2 regions of the Methylorubrum sp. POS3 genome follow, and region 2 is predicted to be linked to the other one. Evidence: predicted binding sites of a transcription regulator. Region 2 holds the regulator's gene; the other holds the start of a gene.
The links. Region 2 encodes LexA, which represses DNA repair genes until DNA is damaged. Its sites were predicted from a motif close to TGTTCNNNNTGTGTTCNG; they were not measured.
Positions count from the first base shown of each region.

Region 1: the regulator LexA is predicted to act here: its motif matches at 3,172-3,189, upstream of OWC43_RS19545 (trna delta -isopentenylpyrophosphate transferase).

Region 1 is NZ_JAPRBT010000001.1:4,222,031-4,229,621, forward strand. It holds gene recF (DNA replication/repair protein RecF) at 1-948, shown strand, start outside; gene recQ (DNA helicase RecQ) at 1,069-2,928, shown strand; gene OWC43_RS19545 (trna delta -isopentenylpyrophosphate transferase) at 3,245-3,928, shown strand; gene OWC43_RS19550 (ATP-dependent RecD-like DNA helicase) at 4,055-6,214, shown strand; gene OWC43_RS19555 (hydrolase) at 6,416-7,582, shown strand.
Region 2 is NZ_JAPRBT010000001.1:4,006,890-4,014,480, forward strand. It holds gene OWC43_RS18435 (ComEC/Rec2 family competence protein) at 1-1,564, shown strand, start outside; gene lexA (transcriptional repressor LexA) at 1,558-2,286, opposite strand; gene OWC43_RS18445 (DUF1236 domain-containing protein) at 2,480-2,728, opposite strand; gene OWC43_RS18450 (hypothetical protein) at 2,725-3,351, opposite strand; gene OWC43_RS18455 (3-keto-5-aminohexanoate cleavage protein) at 4,033-4,857, opposite strand; gene OWC43_RS18460 (tartrate dehydrogenase) at 4,869-5,948, opposite strand; gene OWC43_RS18465 (hypothetical protein) at 6,041-6,448, opposite strand; gene OWC43_RS18470 (aldo/keto reductase) at 6,629-7,501, opposite strand.

The sequences.
Region 1 (7,591 bases), 220 kb from region 2:
GTTTCCGGGCCCGGCGGATTCGCGGTCTCGCTGACGCTCGACAGCGGCGAGGCCGAGCATCGGCTCGGCACCGGCTACGAGCCCCCGGTCTACGAGGCGCGCGGCACGCGGGTCTGCCGCATCGACGGGGCGGCGGCTCCCTCGCCGGTCGCCTTCTCGGAATTCTTGCGGATCGTCTGGCTGACGCCCGATCTCGACGGGCTGTTCCGCGGTCCGGCGGGCGACCGGCGCCGCTTCCTCGATCGGCTGGTCCTCGCCGTCGATGCCAGCCACGGCGCCCGCGTCTCGGCGATGGAGCGGGCCCTGCGCTCGCGCAACCGCCTGCTCGACGAGCGCCCGGACGACACCCGCTGGCTCGACGCGGTCGAGCGCGAGGTGGCCGAACTCGGCGTCGCCGTGGCGCTCGCCCGCCGCGAGACCGCGGAGCGCCTGGACCGGCTCATCGCCGAGACCCGGGACGATGCTGCGCCCTTCCCCTGGGCGTCGATCCGTCTTGAGGGCGATCTCGACGACCTCGTCGCGGTCTGGCCCGCCTTGGAGGCCGAGGACCGGTTCCGGCGGGCGCTGATGCAGGGTCGCCATCGCGACCGTGCGGCCGGCCGCACCCTCATCGGCCCGCAAACCACCGACCTCGTCGTGCGTCACGGCCCCAAAGACGTACCGGCGGCCACGGCCTCCACCGGCGAGCAGAAGGCACTCCTGATCGGTCTCGTCCTGGCCCATGCCCGCCTCGTGCGCGCCATGAGCGGCCTCTCGCCGCTGATCCTCCTCGACGAGGTGGCGGCCCATCTCGATCCGCGCCGTCGCGGCGGATTGTTCGACGCCCTCGAGGCCTTGGAGAGCCAGGTCTGGATGACGGGCGCCGATCCGGCCCTGTTCGGCGAGTTGGAGGGCCGGGCCGACCTCGTCCGCGTGGCCGAGGGTCGAATTCTGCCGGGAGATGGGTGAGCCGACCAAGATCCTGCGGCGCATCGGCTCGCGCGATCGCCGGTCATCTGCGATATGGCTGCCTATCGGCCGGCTGCGATAAGCTGGTCCGCACCCCTCCCCTGAGCCCTCCGAGACCTCATGTCCGCTCGCCTCGCCGAGGCCCGTGCCGCGCTCCAAAAGACCTTCGGTTACGACGATTTCCGGCCCGGGCAGGACGAGGTGATCGGGGCCGTGCTCGACGGCGACGACGTCTTCGCGGTGATGCCGACGGGCTCCGGCAAGTCGATGACCTACCAGTTGCCGGCTCTCGTCGATGACGGGCTGACCGTGGTGGTCTCGCCGCTGATCGCGCTGATGCACGATCAAGTGCAGCAGATGCACGCCTTCGGCATCGAGGCGGCGACCCTCAATTCCACCGTGGCCGAGACGACCTCCCGCGAGACGTGGCGGAAGATCCGCGCGCGCGATCTGCGCCTGCTGTTCGTGTCCCCCGAGCGCCTCCTGATGGATGGCTGCATGGAGGCGCTGCAGAGCGCGGGTGTGTGCCGGCTTGCGGTCGACGAGGCCCATTGCGTTTCGCAATGGGGACACGACTTCCGGCCCGAATATCGCGAGATCGCCCGCGCCCGCGAGGCGCTCGGCAACGTGCAGACCCTGGCGCTGACCGCCACGGCGGATGCGGCGACCCGGGCCGAGATCGCCGAGCGGCTCTTTCCCGCGGGCCGCCCACCCAAGACCTTCGTCCATTCCTTCGACCGGCCGAACATCCGGCTGACCTTTCAGCCCAAGGACAACCCGACGCGGCAGCTCGAACGCTTCCTGAAGAACCGCCGCTCGGAGAGCGGGATCATCTACTGCTCCTCGCGCAAGCGCGTGGAGCAGCTGGCCGATACCTTGAAGGCCGACGGCTTCAACGCCCTGCCCTATCATGCCGGTCTCGATCAGGGCACGCGGGCGAAGAACCAGGACACGTTCCTGCAAGAGGACGGAGTGGTGATGACCGCCACGATCGCCTTCGGCATGGGCATCAACAAACCGGACGTGCGCTACGTCTGCCACGCCGACATGCCGACCAATATCGAGGGCTATTATCAGGAGATCGGCCGCGCCGGCCGCGACGGCCTGCCGTCCGACACGCTCACCCTCTACGGTCTCGACGACATGGCGCTCCGCCGTCGCCAGATCGACGAGAAGGAGATTCCGGACGAGCGCCGCCGGGTCGAGCGACGCAAGCTCGAGGCGATGATCGCGCTCTGCGAGGGTGCGGCCTGCCGCCGGCAATCGCTGCTCGGCTATTTCGGCGAGGCGAGCCAGCCCTGTGGACGCTGCGATCTCTGCCGCGGCGGTGTCTCTTTGATCGACGGCACGGTGAGCGCGCAGAAGCTGCTCTCGGCGATCGTGCGCACCGGCCAGCGTTTCGGTGCGGCCTATGTCTGCGACGTGGTGCATGGGAAGGAGAGCGAGCAGATCCGCCGCAACGGCCACGCCGCCCTCAAGACCTTCGGGGTCGGCGCGGACAAGCCGGTGGCCGCTTGGCGCGCGCTGCTGCGCCAGCTCTTCGCGGCCGGCGCGGTGGCCGAGAACACCGACGGCTATGGCGGCCTCGTCATGACCGAGAAGGGCGAGGCGATCCTGTTCGGCCGCGAGACCGTGCAGGTGCGCCCGGATCCTGAACCGAAGAAGGCCGAGCCGCGCAGCCGCCGCACCACCCGCACCGAGGACGGCGCCGATGGCCTTAACGAGGCCGACGAGGCGCTGTTCCAGCACCTGCGAGGGCTGCGCGCCACCATCGCCCGGGCGGAAGGCATCGCGGCCTTCATGGTGTTTCCCGATCGCACCCTGATCGAGATGGCCCGCGGCAAGCCGGTGGATCTCTGGGCGCTCCGCTCGATCCACGGAGTCGGCGAGCGCAAGCGCGAGGCCTATGGCGAGCGCTTCACCGACGCGATCCGCGAGTTTCTGAGCGACGCCGCGGGTCGCGGGGCGGGACCCGGCTGAGGTTCATCCAAACAAATCCCCTCATCCTGAGGTGCGGATCGAAGCGGAGCCTCGAAGGAGGGTTCCAGAAGTCGCGCGATCCCTGGAGTCCTTCTTCGAGGCTGCTTCGCAGCACCTCAGGATGAGGGGGGCGGATGGGACGAGTCCGGCCTTCTTCAACAGGCTTATCCACAGGCGACAGCGACCGGCCGCCGCAGGCGGATGCATTGCGTCGTCCACACTTATCCACATATAAATCTTCAACGGAACAAAACACGAACAAGCGCGGCCGCAGCACCTTTCGCTCACGGGCTCCGCCCCCAGATCGGGACGCACCATGAGAACCGCCGACAAGCAGATTGCCGATATCCTCGTGCGCTACGGCGAGCCCTTCGCGGGCAATGTCTGGCGCGTGCAGGGCACCGCCGTGATCTATCACAAGACGCTGGAGCGCATCGCCGCTCACACCCGCATCCGCTTCGACCCGCCGACGCTGATCCGCTCGGAGCGCGACGAGGCGGTGATTCTCGTCACCGGCCACATGCCCGGCGAGAAGGCCGGGGAGGAGCGGGTCGAGTGGTCGATCGGCGAGGCGCTGGTGAACGTGAATTACCGCGTCTCGGGCCGGCAGGCGGCTTACGTCTACGCCATGGCCGAGAAGCGGGCGAAGGACCGGGTGATCCTCAAGCTGATCGAGTTGCACGGGCTCGTCTATTCCGAGGAGGAGGCCGACGAGTTCCGCCAGAACCACGGCGTGCCGATCCGCGCGGTGGACGAGGATTACGACGCCCCGCCCGCCTTCGACGAGGTGACCGAGCAGGAAGCCGACCTGAAGCGACTGATCGACGAGGCGGAATCGATCAACGCCGTCACCGATCTCATGCTCGACGAGCGCAGCCAGGGCATCCTCAACGCCATGCCCCACGGCACCCGCGAGGAGGTGCGCGACTACGCCAAGGCCCGCCTGCGGGCATTGGGCTGGCCGCCGGCCAAGAAGGCAGGGCGCGGACGGGCCGCGTAACGGGTTCCCAAAGGGCAAGCCCTTTGGCGGGGCTTTGGGACAGAGCCCCGGTTTCCCTCCTAGATCAGGGCTCCGCCCTGGACCCGCGAAAGGACTTGTCCTTTCGAAACCTGGATTCGGTGACGCATGGATGTGCTGGCGGGTTCGGTCGAGCGGGTGACCTTCCACAGCGCGGAGACCGGATTCTGCGTCCTCAAGGTCCATGCCCGGGGTAAGCGCGATCTCGTTCCAGTGGTGGGGCACGCGCCCGCCATCGCCGCCGGCGAGTGGATGACCGCCTCCGGCCGCTGGACAAACGATCGTGAGCACGGGCTCCAGTTTCGGGCCGAGACGCTTCAGGTCACGGCGCCGACCGGGATCGAGGGAATCGAGCGCTACCTCGCCTCGGGCCAGATGCGCGGCATCGGCCCGCTCATGGCCAAGCGCATCGTCGCGGCCTTCGGCGAGGCCGTCTTCGAGATCATCGAGGCCGCGCCCGGCCGCCTTACCGAGGTCGAGGGCATCGGCAAGACCCGCGCCGCCCGCATCGTGAAGGGCTGGGCCGAGCAGAAGGCCGTGCGGGAGATCATGATCTTCCTGCACGCCCACGGCGTGGGCACCGCGCGGGCGACCCGCATCTTCCGCACCTACGGCCATGAATCCCTGAAGGTCATGGCCGAGGACCCATACCGCTTGGCCCGCGACATCCGGGGCATCGGTTTTCGCACGGCCGATGCGATCGCGCTCCGGCTCGGGCTCGCCCGCGAGGCGCCGCGGCGCCTCGCTGCCGGTGTCGCCTACGCGCTCCAGAAAGCGATGGACGAGGGCCATTGCGGCCTCCCCGTCGATGCCCTCGTGCGCTCGGCCGCCGATCTGCTCGACGTCGCACCCGAACTGGTGCGCTGCGCCGCCGCCCTGGCGCTGCGCGAGGGCCGGGATGTCGTCGCCGATACGCTCCGGGGCGAGCCCTGCCTGTTCCTGAAGGGCCTGCACGGGGCCGAGCGTGCCATCGCTGCCCGCCTCCTCGACCGTGCCGGAGGCACGCCGTCCTGGCCCCCGATCGATTTTCCCGGACGTGCCCGCCCCTGGGTCGAGGCGAGGACCGGCAAGGCGCTCTCCGCGTCCCAGGCCGAAGCCGTGGATCTCGCGCTGTCCGCAAAACTCTGCGTGCTGACCGGCGGGCCGGGCGTCGGCAAGACCAGCACCCTCGACGCGATCCTGCGCATCCTCACGGCCAAGGGCGTCCGCGTGCTGCTCGCCGCCCCGACCGGCCGCGCCGCCAAGCGCATGGCCGAGCAGACGGGGCTCGAAGCGCGCACGATCCACCGCCTTCTTGAGATCGACCCGCGCAACGGCGGCTTCCAGCGCGACGAGACCAATCCCCTCGACGCCGATCTCGTCGTCATCGACGAGATGTCCATGGTCGACGTGCCGTTGATGCACGCTCTGCTCAAGGCGATACCCGAGCGCGCGGCGCTGATCCTCGTCGGCGATGTCGATCAGCTTCCCTCGGTCGGTCCGGGACAGGTCCTGGCCGACGTGATCGCCTCCGGGCGCGTCCCCGTGGCCCGGCTCACCGAGATCTTCCGCCAGGCGGCGCAGAGCCGGATCGTGACGAGCGCCCATCGGGTCAACAGCGGATGTGTGCCCGAGACCCCGCCGCGGGGCGAGCCGAGCGACTTCCACATCATCGAGATCGACGATCCGGATGCCGGCGTCGAGACCCTGATCGAGGCGGTCACCCGGCGCATCCCCCGTCGCTTCGGCCTCGATCCGACCCGGGACATCCAGGTTCTGACGCCGATGATCCGTGGATCCCTCGGCAGCCGCAACCTGAACCACCGGCTCCAGGCGGTCCTGAACCCCAATCCGCCCACGCTGGTCGAGCGCTTCGGTTGGCGCTTCGCCCCCGGAGACCGGGTGATGGAGACCCGCAACGACTACGATCGCGACGTGTTCAACGGCGATCTCGGCACGATCGCCGCGATCGATATGGCGGAGGAGGCGCTCAGCGTCGATTTCGACGGGCGCGCGGTCGTCTATCCCTTCGCCGAACTCGACACGCTCGTGCCGGCCTTCGCCACCACGATCCACAAGGCGCAGGGCTCGGAATACCCGGCCGTGGTGATTCCGGTGGTGACGCAGCACCGCACCATGCTGGCACGCAACCTCCTCTACACGGGGCTGACCCGGGGACGTCGCGTCGTGGTCCTGATCGGCCAGCCCCGGGCCATCCGGATGGCGGTGCAGGATCATACCGTGCGCCGCCGCTGGACCCGGTTGCAGGAATGGCTGGAGGCGGGCTGACGCAGCGAGCGGTCACCGGACGCCGTCAGCCTGGGGCGCTGATCAGCGCCACAGGATGGCGGCGGTGATGTGGAAGCCTGGGCCGTTGCCCTTTTGCCCTCGCGCGCCCCGTGCGCCATCGTGTAGGCAACGGAAACGGCCGCTGGCCGCACGTCGCAACAAGGGCCGCACGCCATTTCCCGCCCCGACCCTTCCGAGCCGGTGCGGCAGGTCTTCTACCTGCCGGGCTTCGACCCGCGCCCGCCGGAGACGTATTGGGGCCTGTTCCGCCGGGAGAGCCGCATCACGGCGGAGCGGCGGGGGATCGGCATCACGGTCGGCGAACCGGTGCGCTCCGGCGACGAGATCAGTCTCGATTGGGACGTGACGAGCGATGTCGATGGCGCGGTCACCCGCCTGCGCTACAGCCTGCTGCGCTGGGACGATATCGTGCGTGCCCGCTTCCCCCGCTCGAACCTGCGCCGCCTCGCCGAGGTGCCTGCCCTCTGGTGGCGCTTGTGGCGCAGCGGCTATCTCAGGGCATTCCGGCGCGAGGCGCGGCGCTTCCATCGCGTCATCCTCGGCATCCACCTCATCTACCTGGTCCTCGTCGTGCTGAGCCTCGCGCTCGCCGCCGGACTCGTCGCGATCGTATCGCCCGCGGGCTGGCCGGGCCTCGCCGCCGCAGCCGTCGTACCGCCTCTCGCCTACGCGATCCTCAGCCTCGTGATGCGGGTGACGCGGGGAAAACCGCTCTACGTCGCCCATCTCGTCGACGACACCGCCTTCACCCACGACCATGCGTCCGGCCGTGAGCCGGCGATGCGCGAACGTCTGGCTCCCTGGGCCGAGCGTATCCGCGCCGCCGAAGGGGTCGCCTCCGAGATCGTCGTGATCGGCCATTCCTCCTCGAGCTTCCTCGCCCTCGAAGTCCTCGACCGCATCCTTGCCCAGGATCCCGATTTCGGATCGCGGGGCACGCCGGTGACTCTCGTGACGATCGGCAGCGTGATTCCCTGGATCACCCTCGATCCCCGGGCCGAGCGGACGCGGAATGCCCTCGCCCGGATCGGCGGCGAGACCCGCATCGGCTGGCTCGACGTGCGCGCCAGTTGGGATTGGCTGTCGATTCACCTGCGCGATCCCGTGAGTGCCTCGGGGCTGCCCGCGCCGCCGCCGGGGCGGTTCGCGGTGCTGCGGGTGTCCATCGAGGATCTGATCGAGCCGGCCATCGTCGCGCGGCGGCGCTGGAACCTGTTCCGCATGCATTTCCAGCTCCTGATGTCGAGCCGGAAGCCGGGTGCCTTCGATTACGCGGCCTTCGTGGCCGGACCCGAGCCGGTCCACGCGGCGGTTGCCCGGATCGCGGCCCCGGCCACGAAGACCTAGGGGCTTGCC
Region 2 (7,591 bases):
AACGATCCCCCTTCCGTTCGCGCTCAAAATGGCGGCCTCGATCGACGAGGCCCGCAATCACCTGACTCGGCGCATCGCGGACGCGATCGGTGGTCAGGCCGGCGCGGTCGCGGCGGCGCTCGTGACGGGCAAGCGCGGCCTAATTACGGAGGAGACCAACCGCGTATTACGGGCGGCCGGTATCTATCACGTCGTTTCCATTTCCGGATTGCACATGGTGCTCGCGGCCGGCGTGGTGTTCTGGTTGGTCCGGGCCGGCCTCGCCCTGGTACCGATCCTTGCCCTTGCCTTCCCCATCAAGAAGATAGCGGCCGGCACCGCGATGGTCGGCGTGACCGCCTATTGCGCTTTCTCCGGCTGGGACGTCGCCGCCGAGCGTGCTCTCATCATGACCTTGGTCATGTTGGGCGCGGTTCTGGTCGACCGGCCGGCGCTCAGCATGCGCAATCTTGCCCTCGCCGCGATCCTCGCCCTCGCCCGTGAACCTGAAGCGCTGCTTGGTCCGAGCTTCCAGATGTCGTTTGCGGCCGTGGCCGGACTGATCGCCTGTGCGCCCCTCCTCGATGGAGCGTCGTTTCGACGGGAGCGCGATTCAGCGCTGTTGCGTATCATCTCACGATGTCTGGCTGTCGGCGTCGGCACGCTCGCGACGACGTTGGTTGCTCAGTTTGCGACAGCGCCTTTCGCGACCTACCATTTCCAGACCATCCAGCCCTTCGGCCTCATTGGCAATGCGCTGACGCTTCCGCTCGTCTCGCTCGCGGTGATGCCCGCCGCGGTCCTGGGGATGATCGCCTATCCCTTTGCCCTCGACCGGCCGGTCTGGTGGGTCATGGGCCTCGCCGTTCGCGGGATGCTCGACATCTCGGAATGGATCACGGGCTTCGGCCAATCGACGGTCGTACTCCCGGCGTTTGGCGCTGGCGCGTTGGTGCTGCTGGCGCTAGCCCTGCTGCTCGCGACCTTGCCGGTTTCACGTCTGCGCGGGCTCGCTATCTTGCCCGCAGCAATCGGCCTTGCCGCCGCTGCAACACCGGCGCGCTTCGACCTCTACATCGATCGCGACGGCGCCGGAGCGGCGATCCGAGGGACGGATGGACGCCTTGCTGTACTCGGGCGTCCGCCGACCTTCGTGCTCGAACAATGGTTGAAAGCCGACGGTGATGCTCGCTCGGCCGCCTCTCTCAACGGAGGCCCCGAACCTCGTTGTGACAGACTCGGCTGCACGATGACCACCTTCGATGGACGGACGGTCGCGCTGGTGCTCGACAAACGCGCCTTTGAAGAAGATTGCGCCCGTGCCGATATCCTCATCAGCCGATTGAGGCCGCCACCGAACTGTCGCGCACCCCTGAGAATCGACAAAAATTATCTTGAAACACACGGAGCGACAGCGATCCGGCTTGGGGCACCCCATCCCGAGATTGTCACGGCCCGTAGCAGTCAGACGCCACAGCCTTGGCAAGCTCGACCGGTCGCTGTGGCGCCAGCGACCAATCCAGCCTCACCAGAGACAGGATCAGCCGTAGATCCCGGCGTTACGGAGATGGACTCGCTTCAGTAACGGCGCACGAGACTGACGAGCTTGCCTTGGATGCGGACCCGGTCCGGTCCGAGAACCCGGGTTTCGTAGGCAGGGTTTGCCGCCTCGAGCGCAATCGAGGAGCCGCGACGGCGCAGGCGTTTCAGCGTCGCCTCCTCGTCGTCGATCAGGGCCACGATGATATCGCCGTTATTGGCGGTTTCCTGCTTGTGGATCACCACCAAGTCGCCGTCGAGGATACCGGCCTCGATCATCGAGTCACCGCGGACTTCGAGGGCGTAATGCTCACCACCGGCCAAAAAATCGGGCGACATCGCAATCGTGTGACTCTGGCTTTCGATCGCCGAGATCGGCGTACCGGCGGCGATGCGGCCCATCACCGGCACGATGACCGGTCGGCCCTCGCCGTCCTGCGCTTGCAGCAGAGGAGCCTTCGGCGCGACCGGCTTACCGGCAAGTCCGCCCTCGACCACACTCGGCGTGAAGCGGCGCAGCTCGGCTGTCGGAACAGCTGGCTTGGCGGCGGGTGCCTCCGGCATCCGCAGAATTTCGAGGGCACGCGCTCGATTCGGCAGCCGACGCAGGAAGCCCCGCTCCTCGAGCGCCATGATGAGCCGGTGGATGCCCGATTTCGACTTCAGGTCGAGAGCATCCTTCATCTCGTCGAACGACGGAGGTACGCCGCTCTCCTGCATCCGTGACTGGATGAATTGAAGGAGTTCGAGTTGCTTGCGGGTCAGCATGCGGCACCTGCTGTCGCGTGCGGCATAGCCGCCGCCGGATCGTGGAAAACAAATCGCGAACAGGCTAGACGTTCCTATCCTGTTCTGCAAGTGCCGGCTTGGCCGTGTGATGCTGTCGATGCGCTGCGTGGACGGCATAAAAAAAGGCGGCGGAGCCGAAGCCCCGCCGCCCTGATCGGCTATTGAAGTCGGATCAGCCCGGGATGACGTCGACGATCTCGTAGGTGTCCGGGTCGATGATGACGATGTCGTCCCGCACGAGAATGAACTGGAATCCGCGATAAGCCGGGACCAGCGTCAGGATCGTCGGCGGGAGCGGGTGCAGCGAGACCGACCGCGGAATCGCCGTGCCCACGTTCAGCGAGAAATTGACGTTGCTGACCGACCGGACGTTGGTGCTGGTGATCGACTGGCGGAACTCGGTGCGCTGCGTCGTATTCAAGCTCCGCGTCGCGCCACGAGCCTCGGAGACGTTGCCGCGTCCACCGCGGTCACCGCGCTCGGCGCCGTCACGGCCACCGCGATCACCCCGCTCGGCACCATTGCGATCACCGCGCTCGGCGCCATCGCGACCGTTGCGGTCGCCACGCTCGGCACCATCGCGGCCGTTGCGATCGCCGCGCTCGGCACCGTCCCTGCCGCCCCGCTCGGCACCGTCGCGGCCACCACGCTCACCCGCCGCGTCTTGGCCGCCGCGTTCGCCGGCGTTCTGACCACCGCGTGCACCCTTCTCGCCCGGCGCACCGCTGCGGGTCGCACCGCCCGCACCGCCGGGCTCACCACCCCGCATTGCGCCACCGGCTCCGCTAGAACCGCCAGAATCGCCACCGCGCATCCCGCCGCCGGCACCACCGGCGCCGCCCGCGCCGCCGGCCTCACCGCCGCGCATCGCGCCGCCACCGGCTCCGCCGCCCGCGCCGCCGGCTCCGCCACCGGCAGCCCCGCCGCCGGCACCACCAGCACCGACGCCTGCGCCGCCACCAGCACCACCGCCCGCGCCACCACCGGCTCCGCCGCCAGCCCCACCGCCAGCGCCGCCGCCCTGGGCCAAGGCGGTCGCCGCACCGAGTACGAGGATGGCCGCCGTGGCCGTGCTGCGTAAGAACTTGCTCATCGTGGTCCCTGTCCTCTACCCGACGCCACGCACGGCGCGGAAACCGGCCTCGCAACGGCCAGTGCGTAGAAAGCGTTCCGTCAATGCTCAGTTTTTGCGCTTTTGGCGGGGGAACCTTGGCAATAACTCGCCCGGAAACGCAGAGCTTGCGATAGTCACTGCGCTCAATGCTTATTCTTCTGAAATACGGGTTTGGCTAAAGATCAAACATCACGCTCAAATCCGGAGGCCGACGCTGATGTTCGTCATTGCGGGAGAAATGTCACCGGGCCGCCGGGTATCGGCGCTCGGGGTCGCACCGCGAGACCCGAGCGTTGTGTATCGTAGAGGACCGAAAAGCCGAGAAACGGCGTGACACCGACGCTGATGAAGGGGCACCGCAATTCAGGCGGCGACGCGCCGCCCCCGACATGCCCGTCATGCACCGGTCCCGCCGTGAAATCCTCGACCGCGAGGGCCGGTCCATGACCGTCCCCAAGCACCAACCGCGCTGGCGTACCGAATGGCCCGTCTGAAGCGGGGGGAGCGCATGTGATGGTCATGCGGCTCACTTCAACCTACCGATTGGTAGGGTAATGGCCGGGACGCACCCGACTTCCGATGGCCGTGCCGTCACATTCGCGCGACGGCGATCAGGCGAGATGCAACAGAGCGCGCGCCTCCGCGGGCGTAGCGGGTCGCGCATCGTGTTCGGCACAGAGTTCGACCGCCAAGCGGACGAGCGAAGCGTTGCCGTCAGCAAGTTCGGATTTCGAGAGGCGGATATTGTCTTCCAGTCCGGTGCGAATGCCGGTCGCGCCGCGCTCGAGCGCCCAACCGATGGCTTCGCGCTGGAAGCGGCCGATGCCGAAGGCGCCCCAGCTTGCCTGCGGCAGCAAGCGCCGCGCCTCGGCGAGCAGTAAGTCCAGCGCCACGGGATCAGCCGGCATGGCGTCGGCAATCCCCAGCACGAATTGAATGTGCGCCCTCGCATCAGCGAGGCCCGCATCGATCAAGCGGCGGGCATTGTGGAGATGCGAGAGATCGAAAACCTCGATCTCGGGCCGAACGCCGCTCGCGCGCATCCGGTTGGCCAGCGCCGTGTAGAGCGACGCAGGGTTTTGGTAGATGCCACCCGCGAAATTGGTCGAGCCCGTCGTGAGCGAGGCCATGTCCGGATGATGATCGAGGCAAGCGCCGCGCAGGTCGGCGTCCGGCTCCGCACCGCTCGTCGAGAACTGGACGATCATCCCCGGGCAGTGGCGGCGTATCCCCTCCTGCACCCGAGCGAAGCGGTCGGGGTCGTGGGAGGGGCTCTCGTCGTCGTCGCGCACATGGATGTGGGCGAGCGATGCGCCCGCTTCGTAGGCGGCCTGAGTCGATTCGATCTGCTCGGCCGGCGTGATCGGGACGGTCGGGTTATCGGCCTTGCGGGCGACCGAACCGGTGATCGCCACCGTGATGACGACGGGCCGCATGATCCCCTCTCCTAGCCGATCGCCTCTTCAACCGCCCGGCCGCAGGCCGTCGTGTCGGCCGTGCCACCGAGGTCGCGCGTGCGCAGCGATTGTTCCGGAAGCACACGCTCGATGGCCGCGACGATCTCCGCCGCGGCCTCGCGCTCACCGAGATGCTCCAGCATCATCGCGCCGGACCAGATCTGCCCGATCGGATTGGCGAGGCCCTGTCCCGCGATGTCGGGAGCCGATCCATGAACCGGCTCGAACACGGACGGATACCGTCGCTCGGGATTGATGTTGCCGGACGGTGCGATGCCGATGGTCCCGGTGCAGGCGGGGCCCAGATCCGAGAGGATGTCACCGAACAGATTGGAGGCCACCACCACGTCGAACCGGTCCGGGTTCAGCACGAAATGCGCAGTCAGAATATCGATGTGGTACTGGTCCCAACGGATCCCGGGATAGGCTTCCGCCACGGCCCGCACCCGCTCGTCCCAGTACGGCATCGTGATCGAAATACCGTTGGACTTCGTCGCCGAGGTCAGATGTTTCTTCGGGCGGCTCTTGGCCAGTTCGAAGGCGAAGCGCAGCACACGATCGGTGCCGTGGCGGGTGAAGACCGATTCCTGCACGGCGAATTCACGATCGGTGCCGGGAAACATACGCCCCCCCGCATTCGAATACTCGCCCTCGGTGTTCTCGCGAACGACCCAGAAGTCGATGTCGCCGGGCTCGCGGCCCGCCAGCGGGCTCTTTACACCCGGCATGAGGCGGACAGGGCGCAGGTTCACGTATTGGTCGAACTCGCGACGGAATTGGATCAGCGAGCCCCACAGCGAGATATGGTCCGGCACGCGATCCGGCATACCGACGGCGCCAAAGAAGATCGCATCGTGCGTGCCGATCTGCGCCTTCCAGTCCTCGGGCATCATCCGCCCGTGGGCCTCGTAATAGTCGCAGCTCGCGAAATCGAACCAATCCTGCTGCAGGGTAAAGCCGTGGCGCTGGGCCACCCGCTCCAGCACGCGCACGCCCTCCGGCACGACTTCCTTGCCGATGCCGTCACCGGGGATGACGGCGATACGATAGCTGCGCTTGCTCTCGGCCAAGGCTTCCTCCGCGACGCGACCTGACGGACTCAGTCGCGCCACGGGGCGCCGGCGTCAATGCCGGCGGAGGGCGAAGCGAGGTGGGAGGGGTATCAGTTGATCGAGCCTGTCGTCTCCCCGGGGCAGGCCTCATGCGCACGCGAGCGCAGGACACGCTTGAGCCGCACCGGCTGCGATCCGGCGGCGCTGTCGAGGGTCCCTATCAAGGCATCCGGGCCCGCCGTACCCTGGAAGCTGACGAAACCTGTCTCGGTCTCGATCCGGAAGGCAACGTCCTTGGTCGCGTCGTCGATCGTGACCGAAGTCGCGACCGGCGCTCGCAATCCGGCCCCTTCGTAGACGAGGCCATCACCGTTCGGCGACCGCTTGAGGGTGATGCGTCGGCCCGCCTGCGAACCGTCCTCCGGCATGGTGCAGAGATCGGCATAGACCCAGGTGCCGGAGACCCAGCCCGGCCGTGCCTGCGACGGCCCTGCCAGCGTCCCACAGGACAGCACCATTCCGCAGAGAAGCGCACGATGGAGCTTCGACATCTCGATCCTCGTCTCTGGCAGGGTGGCAGGGCAACGGTCTGGCGACCGCAACGGAAACCGAAGACGTCGCGCCGCCGCGGGTTCCTGTTGGAAAGCAAGATGCGTGCGGAACGGCACGCCGGCAGCGCGGGTCGCGTCGATTTCTCCCTAGACGGCCTTCCGGGCAGCCTGACCTTCCCGATCGAGGGTTTCGAACTCGTCCGCGCTCAGAGACACTTCGGCAGCGGCGACGTTCTCCGCGAGGTGATCGGGATCACCTGTACCGGGGATCGGCAGCATCACCGGTGAGCGTTTGAGAAGCCACGCGAGGGCCACCGCCCCTGCCCCGACACCGAGGCGGCCGGCGATGGTGGAAAGGGCCGATTCCGGCCCCGCCAGCGCGCCCTTGTCGAGGGGAGCCCAAGGGACGAAGCCGACGCCCAATCCTTCGCAATGAGTCAGCACCGCTTCACTGGTTCGATCGACGAGATTGTAGCGATTCTGCACCGTCGCGACGGGGAAGTATTGGCGCGCCGCCTCGATCTCGGCGACGGAGACTTCCGACAGGCCGACATGGCGTATCAGACCCTCCTCCCGCATGCGGGCAATGGCTTCGAACTGCGCGTCGCGCGGGATATCCGGGCCGATCCGGTGCAATTGCCACAGATCGATGCGCTCAAGGCCTAAACGCCGGAGACTCATCAGGACGCACTGGCGCAGATAGTCCGGATTTCCGACCGGGCGCCAGATATCGGGACCGTGGCGCGTCAGTCCGCCCTTTGTCGTGACGACGAGTCCGTCATAGGGGTGGAGCGTCTCGCGGATCAGATCCTCGCTGACGAAGGGGCCGTAGCTGTCGGCGGTGTCGATCAGATCGATGCCGAAACTCGGAATCGCCCGCAGCGTCGCTTTCGCCCGCTCCCGATCAGGCGGGTCGCCCCAGATGCCGGGGCCGGTGACGCGCATGGCGCCGAAGCCGAGGCGATGGACGGTCAGATCCCCGCCGATCGCGAAGGTACCCGATCCCTGGACGCTCGCCATGTCTGTCTCCTGCGGTGACCATCCCCTCCGAATGACGGGGCAACCCGTCAGCGGGCCGGTGGGTCCGACGACGGGCGTCAGACAAAAATG